DNA from 2 places in the Actinomadura verrucosospora genome. Region 2 is predicted to be linked to the other one. Evidence: predicted binding sites of a transcription regulator. Region 2 holds the regulator's gene; the other holds the start of a gene.

Region 1 (7,055 bases), on a different contig from region 2:
GTGACCATGGACGCGAACGTGGCCGCGAGGACGAGCCCGGCCGAGGTGATCACACCGCCGGTGACGGTGAGGCCCCGCTGGATGCCGCGCCGCGTGCCGAGGGCCTGCGACTCCTCCCGGACGCGGTGCATCAGGAAGATGTTGTAGTCGACCCCCAGCGCGACCAGGAAGATGAAGGCCAGCAGCGGGAAGCCGGAGTCGGTCCCCTCGAACCCGAAGACGTGCTCGAAGACGACCGCGCAGGCGCCGAGCGAGGCGAGGAACGACAGCACCACGGTGCCCATCATCAGCAGCGGCGCGACGACGGCGCGCAGCAATGCGATGAGGATGAGCAGCACCACGGCCAGCACGATCGGGATGATGACCTTGTCGTCGCGGGTGGAGGCGCGCTTGATGTCCAGGTACGTCGCGGTCGTCCCGCCGACCTTGGCGTCCGCGGACGGGACGGCGTGCACCGCGGTCCGCAGCCGGTCGATGGTCGCGCGGGCGGCCGGGCTGTCGGCGGCGTCCTTCAGCGTCGCCTCGTACCTGACCAGGCCGCCCGTGGTGACGGGGGCGCCGACTTCGGCGACGCCCGGCGTCCCGCGCACGGCCTCGGCGATCCGGTCGGAGGCCGGGGCCTTGCCGATCACGAGGGCGGGGGAGCCCGACCCGGCGGCGTAGTGCCGCGCGACGGCCTCCGAGCCCTTCACCGAGTCGGGCTTGCCGGTGAACTGGCCGGCGTCCGACAGGCCGTCCGCCTTGAGCGAGCCCAGCCCGAGCGTGAGGACGATGAGGCCGAGCATGGTCACGGCCCAGAGCGCGCGCGGGCGCTTGCCCACGATCCCCGCGACGCGGCTCCAGACGCCGTGCTCGGCCTTGTACGCCTCGGGCTTGAGGTACTTGGCGTCGTAGCGGGGGATCAGCGGCCAGAACAGCCAGCGGCCGCAGATCACCAGGAGGGCGGGCAGGAGGGTCGTCATGGCGGCGAGCGCGGTGAGGACGCCCGCGGCGGCCACGGGGCCCATGCCGGCGGTGGAGTTCATGTCGGCGAGCAGCAGGCACAGCAGGCCGACGGCCACGGTGGCGGCGGAGGCGATGACGGCGGGTGCGGCGCGGTGCAGGGCGTACGCCATGGCCTCGTGCCGGTCCTCGTGCCGGTGCAGTTCCTCCCTGTAGCGGGCGACGAGCAGCAAGGCGTAGTCGGTGGCGACGCCGAAGACGAGGACGGTGAGGATGCCGGCGCTCTGGCCGTTGACGGTGAGGTCCGCGTACTTGGCGAGCAGGTAGACGGTCGACTGGGCGAGCCCCAGGGCGAAGACGGCGCTCAGCACGGGGACGAACCACAGGACGGGGCTGCGGTAGATGAACAGCAGCAGGACGATGACGACGAGACCGGCGGCCATGAGCAGGAAGCCGTCCAGGCTCTGGAAGACCTCGAACTGGTCGGCGCCGCCGCCGGCGGGGCCGGTGACGTGCGAGGCCAGTCCGGGCGGCCCGCGCTCGGCGAGTTCGCGCGCCTGGTCGACGGCGGCGGTGAGGTCCTCGTCCGTGAGGGGCACGAGGGTCTGCAGGGCCTTGCCGTCCTTGGACGGGAACGGCCCCTGCGCCTTCTGCGCTCCGGGCAGCTTCTGGAACGCGGCGACGTCGGACTCGGCCTTGGCCTTGTCGGCCGCGGTGATTCCGCCGGACCGCTCGTAGACGATGACGGCGAGCATCGTCTCGTCCTTGCGGAACCGGTCCTCCAGCTCCACGACCCGGGTGGACTCGGCCCCGGCGGGCAGCCAGGACGCGGCGTCGTTCTTCTCGACGTCGCCGAGCTTGCCGGCGAGGGGGCCGAGAGCGGCCAGCAGGACGACCCACAGGGCCAGGACGGCCCATTTGGTGCGCCTTCCGGCGATCAGTCCGGCCAGGCGGTGGGTCCGCGGCCTCGGGGGTGCCGGGCTAGGTGCGCTCATGGTTCCTCTCCTGTGTGCACCGGGCGAATCAAGATATGTCGCGTTAGCGGCAAGAGTCTCTCGTTGAGCGAGAGAAGTCAAGTAATAACTCGAAAATCGGAGGCGTCGCGGAACCGCTAGCCTCTCGACCCAAGAGTCTCTCTAAAATAGAGCTAAGTCAAACCGTGCGACGGGGAGGCCTCGCAGGGCCGGAATCGCGGGGTCGCGGGGGTGCTCCCTGTCTTCTCCATGGTCGCGAAGGGCGGGGGGATGCGCCTCCGGCGTCAGTACCGACTTGAGGTACGTCGCCCGGCGCAAAGGAAAGCCGCCGCCTACCTCTGAAGGTGTAGGCGGCGGCTTCCGGACACGGCGAAGACCGGGGGATCCGGCCGGATCCCCCGGTGCGAGCGGAGATGCTTAGGAGGTCAGGCGACCTTTTCGGACGACGACTTGCCGGTCGACGAGGACGACGACGAGTCGGAGGACGACGTGGACGAGCTCGTCTTGGCGGAGTCGCCCGAGGAGCCGCCCGAGTCGCCGGAGGAGCCGTTGGACGACCCGCTGGACGAGCCGTTCGACGAGGCCCCCGCGGTGGAGGGCGACTTGCCGGAGCCGCGGCTGTCGGTGCGGTAGAAGCCCGAGCCCTTGAAGATGATCCCCGCGGCGGAGAAGACCTTGCGGAGCCTGCCGGTGCACGCCGGGCACTCGGTCAGCGCGTCGTCGCTGAACTTCTGCACGACCTCTAGAGGCTCGCCGCACTCGGTGCAAACGTACTGATACGTCGGCACGGTTCCTCCTCGCTGACTCAGACCGGCGCTGGCCGGACTGGCACTCACTCTAGACGACTGCTAATGGTACCCATGCGTGGAACAGGATTCGCCCCCGGGATGTTCCCCGGCGGCGCGTCGCGCGCCAAGGGAGCGCCGTGGAGCCCCGCCGCCGCGGGGCCCCAGGTCACTGGCCCTTCTCGCCGAACCAGCCCGCCAGCCTGCCCTTGCGGCTGACCGCGCGGAGCCTGCGCTCGGTGGCCTCGCGCACCTCGGCGGTGGTCACGACCAGCAGGGTGTCGCCCGCCTGGAGGGGCGTGGTGGGCTCGGGCACGAAGCTCGCGCCGTCCCGCACGACGAGGGTGATGGACGCGCCGGGCGGCAGCCGCAGCTCGAAGATCTCCACGCCGCTCATCAGCGAGTCGCCGGGGATCCGCACCTCCAGCAGGTCGGCGTGCAGTTCCTCCAGGGGCGCGGCCTCGACGTCCAGCTCGCGGGTCTGCTCGTCGCTCCTGAGGCGGCACAGCCGCGAGGCCAGCGGCAGCGTCGGCCCCTGGAGCAGGGTGAACAGGACGACGATGTTGAACACGATCGCGAAGAGCCGGTCGGCGTGCTCCACCTCCGCGACCATCGGGATGGTGGCCAGGACGATCGGGACGGCGCCCCGCAGTCCCGCCCAGGACGCGAACACCTTCTCGCCCCACGACAGCCGGAACCCGATCGTGGAGAGCACGACCGACAGGGGACGGGCCACCAGCAGCAGGACGAAGCCGATGACGAGCGCCGGCAGGATCTGGCCGGGGAGGTCGCCGGGATCGGCCAGCAGGCCGAGCATCACGAACAGCCCGATCTGGGCGAGCCAGCCGACGCCCTCGGCGAAGCCCCGCGTGGCGGGCCGGTGCGGCAGCCGCGCGTTCCCGAGGACGAGGGCGCTGACGTAGACGGCGAGGAACCCGCTGGCGTGCATCAGTGAGGCGGCCCCGTAGGAGCCGATGGAAAGCGACAGCACGGCGATGGGGTAGAGGCCGGACGCGGGCAGCGCGACGCGGCGCAGCGCCTGGGCGCCCAGCCAGCCGATGGCGACGCCGACGATGCCGCCCGCGACCAGCTCGTAGACCATGACGCCGAGCAGTTCGGCCATGTTGGGGACGGCGGTGTGGGCGCTCAGCGTGACCACGATGATCACGACCGGGGCGTCGTTGAAGCCGGACTCGGCCTCCAGCAGGCCGGTCAGCCGGGACGGCAGGGGCAGCCGCCGCAGCACCGAGAACACCGCGGCCGCGTCGGTGGGGGCGAGCACGGCGGCCAGCAGGAACGCCGGGCGCCACTCCAGGCCGACGAGCCACATGGCGGCGAGCGCGACGACGACGATGCTGATCAGGGTGCCGAGGGTGGAGACGCTGAGCGCGGCCGGCACCGAGGGCCGCACGCGCCGCCAGCTGGTGGTGATTCCGCCCTCGGCGAGGATGAGCACGAGGGCGGCGAGGCCGAGCGTCTCGGCCAGTTCCGCGTTGTCGAACCGGATGTGGAGGGGGCCGGACTCGCCGATGAGAAGGCCGAGGCCCATGTACGCCAGCAGCGTGGGAAGGCCCGCCTGGTGCGACAGCCGGACCGCGATGATGGCGCTGAGTACGAGCGTGGCCCCGAGGAGTAGCCAGATGTCGAGGTGCACATCCCACCCTTCGGGGTCGTCAAAGTTGATCGTTTAGGAATCCTACAGATTCGCGGACGAATCGCATATTTACGATTGAGGGATGGCGTGTCCGGCGTGGCCGCTATCGCCGGTTGACCTGTGGTTTGATCCCGTTCACCACGTTCAGTACGTCTCGTCCCTGAACGGCCGCGGTGACGTTGTCGCGCACCATGCCCAGCAGGTTCAGCTGCGACTGGACGGACGCCCCCGCCGCGTGCGGCGAGAGCAGGACGTCCTCACGGGAACGCAGCGGATGCCCCTGCGGAAGCGGCTCCTGCTCGAACACGTCCAGGGCCGCCCCGGCCAGACGTCCCGACTCCAGCGCGGCGAGGACGGCGTCGTCCGGCGCGATGCCCCCGCGCGCCACGTTCACCAGCAGCGCCTTGTCCGGGAGCAGGGCGAGACGCTCCGGGCCGATCAGCCCCTTGGTCTCCTCGGTCAGCGGCAGGGCGATGACGAGGACGTCGGACATCGCCATGAGCTCGTCCAGCTCCCGGTACGTCGCCGCGGCCTGGGGACGCCGCCGCCTCGTCCAGTACGACACCGTGCAACCCAGGGCCGCGAACAGCCGCGCGGCCTCGGCGCCGATCGCGCCGAACCCGACGATGCCGACCCGCTGCGTGTGGATCTCGCGCGGGCCGAGCGCCGCCATCTCCATCTGCGGCCATCCGCCCGCGCGGACGGCCCGGTCGCCCCGCGCGAGGTTGCGGCACAGCGCGAACGCCGCGCCGACCGCCCACTCGGCGACCCCGCGCGCGTTGAAGCCCGCCGCGTTCGCCACCGGCACGCCCGCGGCCGCCCACGCCGCGACGTCGATGCTGTCGGTCCCGACCGCGGGCATCTGCACGAACGACACCCGCGGCGCCGCCGCCGCGGCCTCGGCGTCCAGCGCCAGCCGGCCGGTGAAGTCGCCGATCACCACGTCGGCGCCGGCGAGCGCGGCGAGCAGGCCCGCCCGGTCTCTGGCCTGCGGGAACGTCACCTCGGCGGCGTCTCCCAGCGGCGCGAACAACCCTCGGACGATCTCGTCCGCGATCGGGGGCAGGGAAAGGATCCGCCACGGCGCCGTCATCTCTTACCTCCCGTCAGGCCGTGCCCGACCGCGGCCCCCGTCCGCGATCTCGGCCCTCTCACTCTACGAGCAGGGCGCCGCCGCCGAGCAGGTCAGCCCAGGCGGACCAGCCCCCGCGCCGGGGTCACCACGGCCCGGACGCGCTGGTCGTGCGGCTCGGCGGGCACGCTTTCCACCAGCTCGCCGTCGTACAGCAGCGCGGCGGTGAGGATCGCCGGGCCCACGCGCGCGAGCGCCCGGTCGTAGGAGCCGCCGCCGCGGCCGAGGCGCACGCCCGACCGGTCGACCGCCACCGCGGGCACCAGCACGACGTCCGCGCTGGCCACGGCGCCGGGGCCGCGCGGCGGCTCGGACGACTCCAGGCACCCGCGGGCCCCCGGGACGAGCGAGTCGGGCCCCTCGTAGGACGCCCAGTCGAGGTCGCCGTCCGGGAGCAGCCGGGGGACGAGCACGTACGTCCCGCGCTTCCACAGCGCGAACAGCAGGCTCCGCGTGTCCGGCTCGTCGCCTATGGAGACGTAGGCCGCGATCGTCCCGGCCATCTCCACCTCCGGGACCGACAGCAGCGCGTCCCGGATCGGGCGCGCCGCGCCGGAGCGCGTCTCGGGCGGCATCGCCGCACGTCGTGCGAGTAGTTCGGCCCGGAGGCCGGTCTTCGTGGCGGTGGGGTGCACGCTGTGGTCCTCGCGGATGGCTAGGGTCGTGTATATGGCCGACATTGCACCAGTGCTCAAAGCGGTCGTCCCGGCGGCCGGCCTCGGTACCCGATTCTTGCCCGCGACCAAGGCGACTCCCAAGGAAATGCTGCCCATCGTCGACAAACCGGCGATCCAGTACGTCGTCGAGGAGGCGGTCGACGCCGGGCTGTCCGACGTCCTCATGATCACCGGGCGCAGCAAACGGTCCATCGAGGACCACTTCGACCGAGCCTACGAGCTGGAGGAGGCGCTGCGCGCCAAGGGCGACGACGAGCGCCTGGAGGCCGTGCACGAGTCCAGCGACCTGGCGATCATGCACTACGTCCGGCAGGGCGAGCCGCGCGGCCTCGGGCACGCGGTGCACTGCGCCCGCCAGCACGTCGGCCGCGAGCCGTTCGCGGTGCTGCTCGGCGACGACATGATCGACGCCCGCGACAAGCTGCTGCAGCGGATGATCGAGGTGCGCGGCCAGTACGGCGGCAGCGTCATCGCGCTGATGGAGGTCGAGCCCGACCAGGTGTCGGCGTACGGGTGCGCGGCCATCGAGGCGACGGACGAGGACGACGTCGTCCGCATCTCCGACCTCGTGGAGAAGCCCGCCGCCGAGGAGGCCCCCAGCAACTGGATCATCATCGGCCGCTACGTCTGCGACCCCGCGGTGTTCGACGTCCTGGAGAAGACCCCGCCCGGCCGCGGCGGCGAGATCCAGCTGACCGACGCGCTGCGCACCCTCGCCGACATGCCCGCCGACCAGGGCGGCGGCGTCTACGGCGTCAAGTTCCGCGGCCGCCGCTACGACACCGGCAACAAGCTGGAGTACCTGAGGACGGTCGTCCAGTTCGCGGCGGACCGTCCGGATCTGGCGCCGGAGTTCCTGCCGTGGCTGCGGGAATTCGTCCGGACGCAGGA
Region 2 (7,055 bases):
CGCCTCCGGCATGCCGACCGCGGGCCGCCGGAGGGTGACGCGCCGTGCGGCGGGCGCGCTGCCCTTGGCGAACCGCAGTGTCACCTTGTGGCGCCCCTTCCCGACGTGCCCGAGGCCGAGGCTGCGGGGAACCGGGTCGGACGAGGGGACGACGAGGTCGGTCACATGGCGCCCGTCGACGGCGATCGACACGACGGCCGACTCGGCGCCCCGGCGAGCCCAGGAGACGCCCGGGGCGGACGCGGTGAAGGAGATCACCGCCTCCCCGTCCCGGCGGGCGGTGAACGGCAGCGACCGGGCGGGGTCGCCGCGGTGGACGTTGATCGTGCCGGGCGGTCCGGCGGCGTGGGCGGGGGCGGTGAGGGCGAGGGGAGCGCCGGCGAGGGCTGCGCCGGTCACGGCGAGCACTGCATGGCGCGCGCGGCTTCTCATGATCGGGGAACCTAGGCGGCCGCGGTTGCGTTCGGGTGACGGCGAGGTCCCCCGTGGGTGACGGCTCCGTGTGCGCCGGGGAGTCGCGCGGGTCAGGAACCGGCCCACAGCGGCGACAGCCCCGCGGGCACCCCCAGGGACACGCCGGTGAACCGCTCCGCCTCGTCCGCCCCGTCGGGCGCGTGGAGGGTGAGCCCGCAGGCCGCCAGGTGGACCGAGCGGCCGCGCCGGGCGATCTCGTGGCCGAGCTCCCGCAGCAGCGCGACGACGTCGCCGGCGGGCTCGTCGAGCAGGTCGACGCCGTCGAGCCGGAACCGCATCTCGGGGTTGCCGCTCCAGCCGGACGTCCGCGTCCCGCAGATCTGCGCGAGCCGCTCGACGCCGTCGTCGCCCCGCCCGGTGGACAGCGCCAGCGTCCCGCGCCCCACCCGGACGCTGCGGTGCCCGGCCCACCCGCACAGGAACGACGACTTCGGCGGGAGGGTGCCGCACCGCTCGGCGATCGCGGCGAGGGTCGTCCAGGCGTCCGCGGCGCGGGTGGAGAACAGCAGGCTCGCGTCCGGCAGCAGCGCCCCGCGCCCCGGCTCCAGCGTGACCACGAACGGCGGCACGCGGCCGGGGAACCGCGCCGGATCGGCCTCCCGGAGGGTGACGATGCCCTCCCACTCGACGGGCTCGGCCACCGCGAACCAGGTCACCGCGGCCTCGGCGCCGAACTCGCGGAACGTCGCGTCGGTCAGCCGCTCGGCGACCGCCTCCCGCAGGCCGTCGGCCGTCTCGGCGAGCCGGCGGCGCCACCACGCCGGTTCCGGGTCGGAGCGGCCGCGCGGGGACCAGCGCGTCCCCGCGCCGGCGAAGTCCGAGCGCCGCTCGGCGCCCGCGTCGTCCACCAGCACCCAGTGCCAGCCGTCCGGCTCGCCGCGCAGCAGCACCCGGGCGGGAACGCGTCCCCGGCCGGTCGCACCCTCATTTCGCATCCCGACGACCTTATCCGTATTCGTTGCGGCTCCTCAGGCGGTCGGCGACGCAAGTCGCGCCGGTCGGCCGCGACACGGCGGCGGCTGCTTGGCATGGGCGCCGATGGCGGTACGGTCGGACGGGTACGGCGCCTTGATCAACCGAACCCGGCCGACCTCGCGGAGGCAGCGTGACCCACCCCGACCAGGTTCTGCGTTCCGAGAAGGAGCGGGAGACGGTGAACGGCGCCGTGCGCGCGCTGCGTTCGGCCGCCCCCGCGGACTGGCAGCGGCTCGACTTCGAGTTCCGCGCGACGGTCGGCATCGACAGCGCCTCCTTCGAGGTCGAGGGCCCGGGCGGCGGCCGCCGCACGGCCCTGCCCCCGGGCCAGGCCGTCGGGAAGATGGACGAGCTGCGCCGCGTCATGTACCGGGCCGACAAGGGCGCCTGGTTCACCGCGCGCCTCCAGGTCGAGCGCTCCGGCCACTTCAGCGCCGAGTTCGACTACGACGGCGAGCCCGACTTCACCCCGCCGCTGGCCCCGTCCGCGTACGTCCAGGACCTCGACCGCTTCCCCCGCGCGGCCGAGCACATCCCCGACTGGCTCCGCGACAAGCTCGGGGACGCCTGACCGCCCGGTCGAAGCAGGCGGCGGAGCGGGGCAGACTGGACAGGTGCCCTCGACGCTCCCTGACGGAGATCCTGTGCCGGCCGACGGTGCGCTGCCCGGCGCTGCCCTGGACGGCCTCGGAAAGCGCCCGTTCGCCTTCTACGTGCACGTGCCCTTCTGCGTGACCCGGTGCGGGTACTGCGACTTCAACACCTACACGGCGACGGAGCTCGGCCCAGGGGCGAGCCGCGACTCCTACGCCGAGACCGCGATCCGCGAGGTCCGCATGGCCCGGCGAGTGCTCGGCGACGTGGACCTTCCCGTGGAGACCGTCTTCGTGGGCGGCGGCACGCCGACCCTTCTCCCGCCGGACGACCTGGGCCGCGTCCTTTCCGTCATCGACGCCGAGTTCGGGCTCGCCCCGGGCGCGGAGGTCACCACCGAGGCCAATCCGGAGTCGGTGGACGAGGCGTACGTCGCCGGACTCCGCGAAGCCGGCTTCACGCGCGTCTCCTATGGCATGCAGAGCGCGCGCGAGCACGTCCTGGCCGTCCTGGAACGCGCGCACACGCCCGGACGCGTCCCGCAGGTCGTCGAGTGGACCCGCAAGGCGGGTTTCGAGCACATCAACCTCGACCTCATCTACGGGACGCCAGGGGAGACCGACGACGACTGGAGGGGCTCCCTGGAGGCGGCCCTGGCGGCGGAGCCCGACCACGTGTCCGCCTACGCGCTCATCGTCGAGGAGGGCACCCGCCTGGCGGCGCAGGTGCGGCGTGGCGAACTGACCGCCCCCGACGACGACGCCATGGCCGACCGCTACCTGATCGCCGACGAGCTGCTCAGCGGCAACGGCCTGCACTGGTACGAGATCTCCAACTGGGCCGCCGACCCGCGTGCCGCATGCCGGCACAACATGCTCTACTGGACGGGCGCCGACTGGTGGGGCGTCGGCCCGGGCGCCCACAGCCACGTCGGCGGCACCCGCTGGTGGAACGTCAAGCACCCCGCCGCCTACGCCGCCCGCCTCGCCGAGGGCACCACGCCCGCCCACGCCAGGGAGATCCTCACCGACGAGGACCGGCACATCGAACGCGTCATGCTCGAACTGCGCCTCGCCCAGGGCTGCCCCGCCCACCTCCTGGACGACGGCGCCGCCCGCAGAGCGATAGCCGACGGCCTGGTCGAGCCCGCCCCCTACGAGCAGGGCCGAGCCGTCCTCACCCTTAAGGGCCGCCTTCTGGCCGACGCCGTGGTCCGAGCCCTCACCTGACCTCCCCCAGGGGCCCTGGGCTAGGCGGTCACGAAGTCGATGAGTTCCTCCACGCGGCCGAGGAGGGCGGGCTCCAGGTCGGTGTAGGCGTTCACGGAGCCGAGGATGCGTTTCCAGGCGGCGCCCGTGTCGTCGCCCCAGCCGAGTTCGGCGATCACGCCCTCCTTCCAGGGGACGCCGCGGGGGATGCGGGGCCAGGCGCGGATGCCGACGGCCGCGGGCTTGACGGCCTCCCAGATGTCGATGAAGGGGTGGCCGGTCACGAGGACGTGCGGCGAGGTGACCCGGGCGGCGATCCGCGACTCCTTGGACCCGTCCACGAGGTGGTCGACCAGGACGCCGAGGCGCCGTCCCTCCTCGGGGGCGAACTCCTCGACGATGGCGGGCAGGTCGTCCACGCCTTCGAGGTACTCGACGACGACGCCCTCGACGCGCAGGTCGTGGCCCCAGATCTTCTCGACCAGCTCGGCGTCGTGGAGGCCCTCCACGTAGATGCGGCTCTCCTTGGCGACCTGCGCCCGCAGGCCCCGGACGGCGATCGACCCGGAGGCCGACCGCGCCGGGCCCGCGGGCGCGGCGGAGGGCCGGACGAGGGTGACCGGTTTCCCATCGATGAGGAACCCGGACCTGGTCAGCGGGAAGACCCGGCGCTTGCCGAACCGGTCCTCCAGGGTGACGCCGAACTTGTCGCAGCCGACCACGGCGCCGCAGAATCCGCTGTCGGGATCCTCGGCGACCAGGCCGGGCTCGGCGGGAACCTCCGGGATCTGGCCTTTGCGGGGCAGCCGCCAGTCGCCGCCCAGCACGTCGTTTCCGTAGTTCTTACTCCGCACAGATCCGCACATTAACCGGGCGGGACGCCCGTGCGGCGCCGCCCCGCGTTCTTCGGCGTGGCGGCGGTTTCCCGGCCGGATAGGATCACGCAGCCATGCGGAGAGTGCGGGGGCGCTCCAGTCGAGCCGTCCGGGCCGTAGACTTGGCACTCGAAAGCAAGGAGTGCCAGTGGCACGGACCGGCCGGACGAAGGAGGTGACATCGTGCTGGACGACCGGAAACTAGCGGTCCTGCGCGCCATCGTCGAGGACTACGTCTCCACCAACGAGCCGGTGGGATCCAAGGCGCTGGCCGACCGGCACAACCTCGGGGTGTCGCCCGCGACCATCCGCAACGACATGGCGGTGCTGGAGGAGCAGGGCTACATCGCCCAGCCCCACACCAGCGCCGGGCGCGTTCCCACCGACAAGGGCTACCGGCTGTTCGTCGACCGGCTGTCCACGATCAAGCCGCTGTCGGTCGCCGAGCGCCGCGCGATCGAGACGTTCCTGTCGGGGGCCTACGACCTCGACGACGTCGTCGGCCGGACGGTGCGGCTGCTCGCGCAGCTGACCCGGCAGGTCGCGGTGGTGCAGTACCCGTCGCTGACCCGCTCGGCGGTCCGGCACGTGGAGCTGGTCCCGGTGGCGGAGGGGCGGCTGCTGCTCGTCCTGATCACCAACACCGGCCGGGTCGAGCAGCGGGTCATCGAGACCGGGCAGATCTCCGAGGAATCGATCGGCCACCTGCGGGCGTTGCTCAACACGTGCCTGGACGGGCTCGGCTTCGGCGAGGTCCCGGCGGCCGTGGCGGACCTGCCCGACAAGGTGGGCCCGGACGAGCGGCCGGTGGCGGCGGCGGTCCTGTCGGTCCTGCTGGAGACGCTCGTCGAGAAGCACGAGGAGAAGATCGTTTTCGCCGGGGCGGCCAACCTCGCCGCCGTGGACTTCTCGCAGAGCCTGCGGGAGGTGCTGGTGGCGCTGGAGGAGCAGGTGGTCCTCATGCGGCTGCTCGGCGAGACCGGCGACTCCTCTACAGTTACGGTGCGGATCGGCACCGAGAACCCCGACCTGGGGCTCAAGTCGACCTCGGTCGTCGCCGCCGACTACGGGGTGGGCGACCTCACTCTGGCCCGGCTGGGAGTGCTCGGGCCGACACGCATGGATTACCCCAGCACGATGGGAGCGGTACGGGCAGTGGCACGCTACGTGGGACAGATCCTGGCGGGGTCGTAAGTGGCGAACGACTACTACGCGACCCTGGGCGTCCGGCGGGACGCCAGCGCCGACGAGGTCAAGAAGGCCTACCGCCGGCTCGCGCGGGAACTCCACCCGGACGTCAACCCGGATCCGGAGACCCAGGAGCGGTTCAAGGAGATCACCCAGGCCTACGAGGTGCTCTCCGACCCCAAGAAGCGCGAGATGTACGACCTCGGCGCGGACCCGTTCGCGTCCGCGGGCGGGGCCGGGGCCGGCGGGTTCGGCGGCGCCGGGTTCCCGTTCAGCGACATCATGGACGCCTTCTTCGGCACCGCGACCTCGCGGGGCCCGCGGTCGCGCGCGCGGCGCGGCCGCAACGCGACGCTGCGGGTCGAGCTCGACCTCGCCGAGACCGCGTTCGGCACCACCCGCGAGCTGTCCATCGACACGGCGGTCGCCTGCACGACCTGCGAGGGGTCGGGCTGCGCGCCCGGCACCCACCCGGAGACGTGCGAGACGTGCCACGGCCGCGGCGAGGTGCAGCAGGTCCAGCGCTCGTTCCTCGGCCAGGTCATGACGGCCCGGCCGTGCCCGGCGTGCGGCGGCTTCGGCTCGGTGATCCGCAACCCGTGCACCGAGTGCTCCGGCGACGGCCGGGTCCGCACCCGGCGCACCGTCAAGGTCAAGATCCCGGCCGGCGTGGAGAACGGCATCCACATCCAGCTCGCCGGCGAGGGCGAGATCGGCCCGGGCGGCGGCCCGCCCGGCGACCTGTTCCTGGAGATCGTGGAGAAGCCGCACCCGATCTTCGAGCGGGAGGGCGACGACCTGCACTGCACGGTCGAGATCCCGATGACGGCGGCGGCGCTCGGGACCAGCGTCACGATCGAGACGCTGGACGCCGCCGAGAGCGTCGACATCAAGCCCGGAACGCAGTCGGGGCAGGTCATCACGCTCTACAACCGGGGCGTCCGGCACCTCAACGAGAGCGGCCGCGGCGATCTGATGATCCACGTCAACGTGGAGACGCCGAACAGGCTCGACGAGGAGCAGGAGGAGCTGCTGCGGCGGCTCGCGGTGCTGCGCGGCGAGGAGCGCCCGCCCGGCAGGTTCGCCCCCGGGCAGCGCGGCGTGTTCTCCCGTCTCAAGGACGTCTTCAACCAGCACTGAAGCGCGGTGGCGGCGGCCTACGAGGAAGGCCGCCGCGGCGATTGAGGAGCAGGGTGGCAGCGATGAGCGACGCCCGCCGGAGCCCCGGTTCCCCCGGACGGCCCGGATGAGCCCGCCGGTCTTTCTCGCCGGAACCGCCGAGCTGGAACGCGACCGCGTCCTGCTCGACGGGCCCGAGGGCCGGCACGCGGCGGCCGTGCGGCGGCTGCGGCCGGGGGAGCGGGTCGACCTGACCGACGGCGAGGGCCTGCTGGCCGAATGCGTCGTCACCGCGGCCGACCGGGCGTCCCTCACGCTGGACGTGCTGGCCCGGCACCGGGAGCCCGTGCCCGCGCCCCGCCTCGTGGTCGTCCAGGCCCTCCCGAAGGGCGACCGGGGCGAGCTCGCGGTCGAGACCATGACCGAGGTCGGCGTCGACGAGATCGTCCCGTGGTCGGCGTCCCGGTGCGTCACCCGCTGGCGCCCGGAGCGGCGCGACAAGGCCCTCGGACGCTGGCGCGCGACCGCCCGCGAGGCCGGCAAGCAGGCGCGGCGCGGCCGCCTGCCCGAGGTGGCGGAGCTGGAGTCCACCGAGGACGTCGCCGAGCGGATCGCCGGCGCG

What was found. The regulator HrcA, encoded in region 2, represses chaperone genes, less so after heat shock. The targets are predictions, from matches to a motif close to TTGGCACTCTCNNNNNGAGAGTGCCAA.
Region 1: the regulator HrcA is predicted to act here: its motif matches at 2,742-2,768, upstream of ABD944_RS06685 (FmdB family zinc ribbon protein).

The regions. Positions count from the first base shown of each region.
Region 1 covers NZ_BAABEV010000004.1:200,050-207,104, forward strand. The annotation lists gene ABD944_RS06680 (MMPL family transporter) at 1-1,937, opposite strand, end outside; gene ABD944_RS06685 (FmdB family zinc ribbon protein) at 2,342-2,704, opposite strand; gene ABD944_RS06690 (potassium/proton antiporter) at 2,871-4,355, opposite strand; gene ABD944_RS06695 (NAD(P)-dependent oxidoreductase) at 4,459-5,448, opposite strand; gene ABD944_RS06700 (5-formyltetrahydrofolate cyclo-ligase) at 5,541-6,122, opposite strand; gene galU (UTP--glucose-1-phosphate uridylyltransferase GalU) at 6,157-7,055, shown strand, end outside.
Region 2 covers NZ_BAABEV010000006.1:114,355-121,409, forward strand. The annotation lists gene ABD944_RS09335 (hypothetical protein) at 1-432, opposite strand, end outside; gene ABD944_RS09340 (hypothetical protein) at 525-1,409, opposite strand; gene ABD944_RS09345 (antitoxin YezG family protein) at 1,580-2,020, shown strand; gene hemW (radical SAM family heme chaperone HemW) at 2,064-3,272, shown strand; gene ABD944_RS09355 (DUF3097 domain-containing protein) at 3,293-4,105, opposite strand; gene hrcA (heat-inducible transcriptional repressor HrcA) at 4,310-5,320, shown strand; gene dnaJ (molecular chaperone DnaJ) at 5,321-6,454, shown strand; gene ABD944_RS09370 (16S rRNA (uracil(1498)-N(3))-methyltransferase) at 6,561-7,055, shown strand, end outside.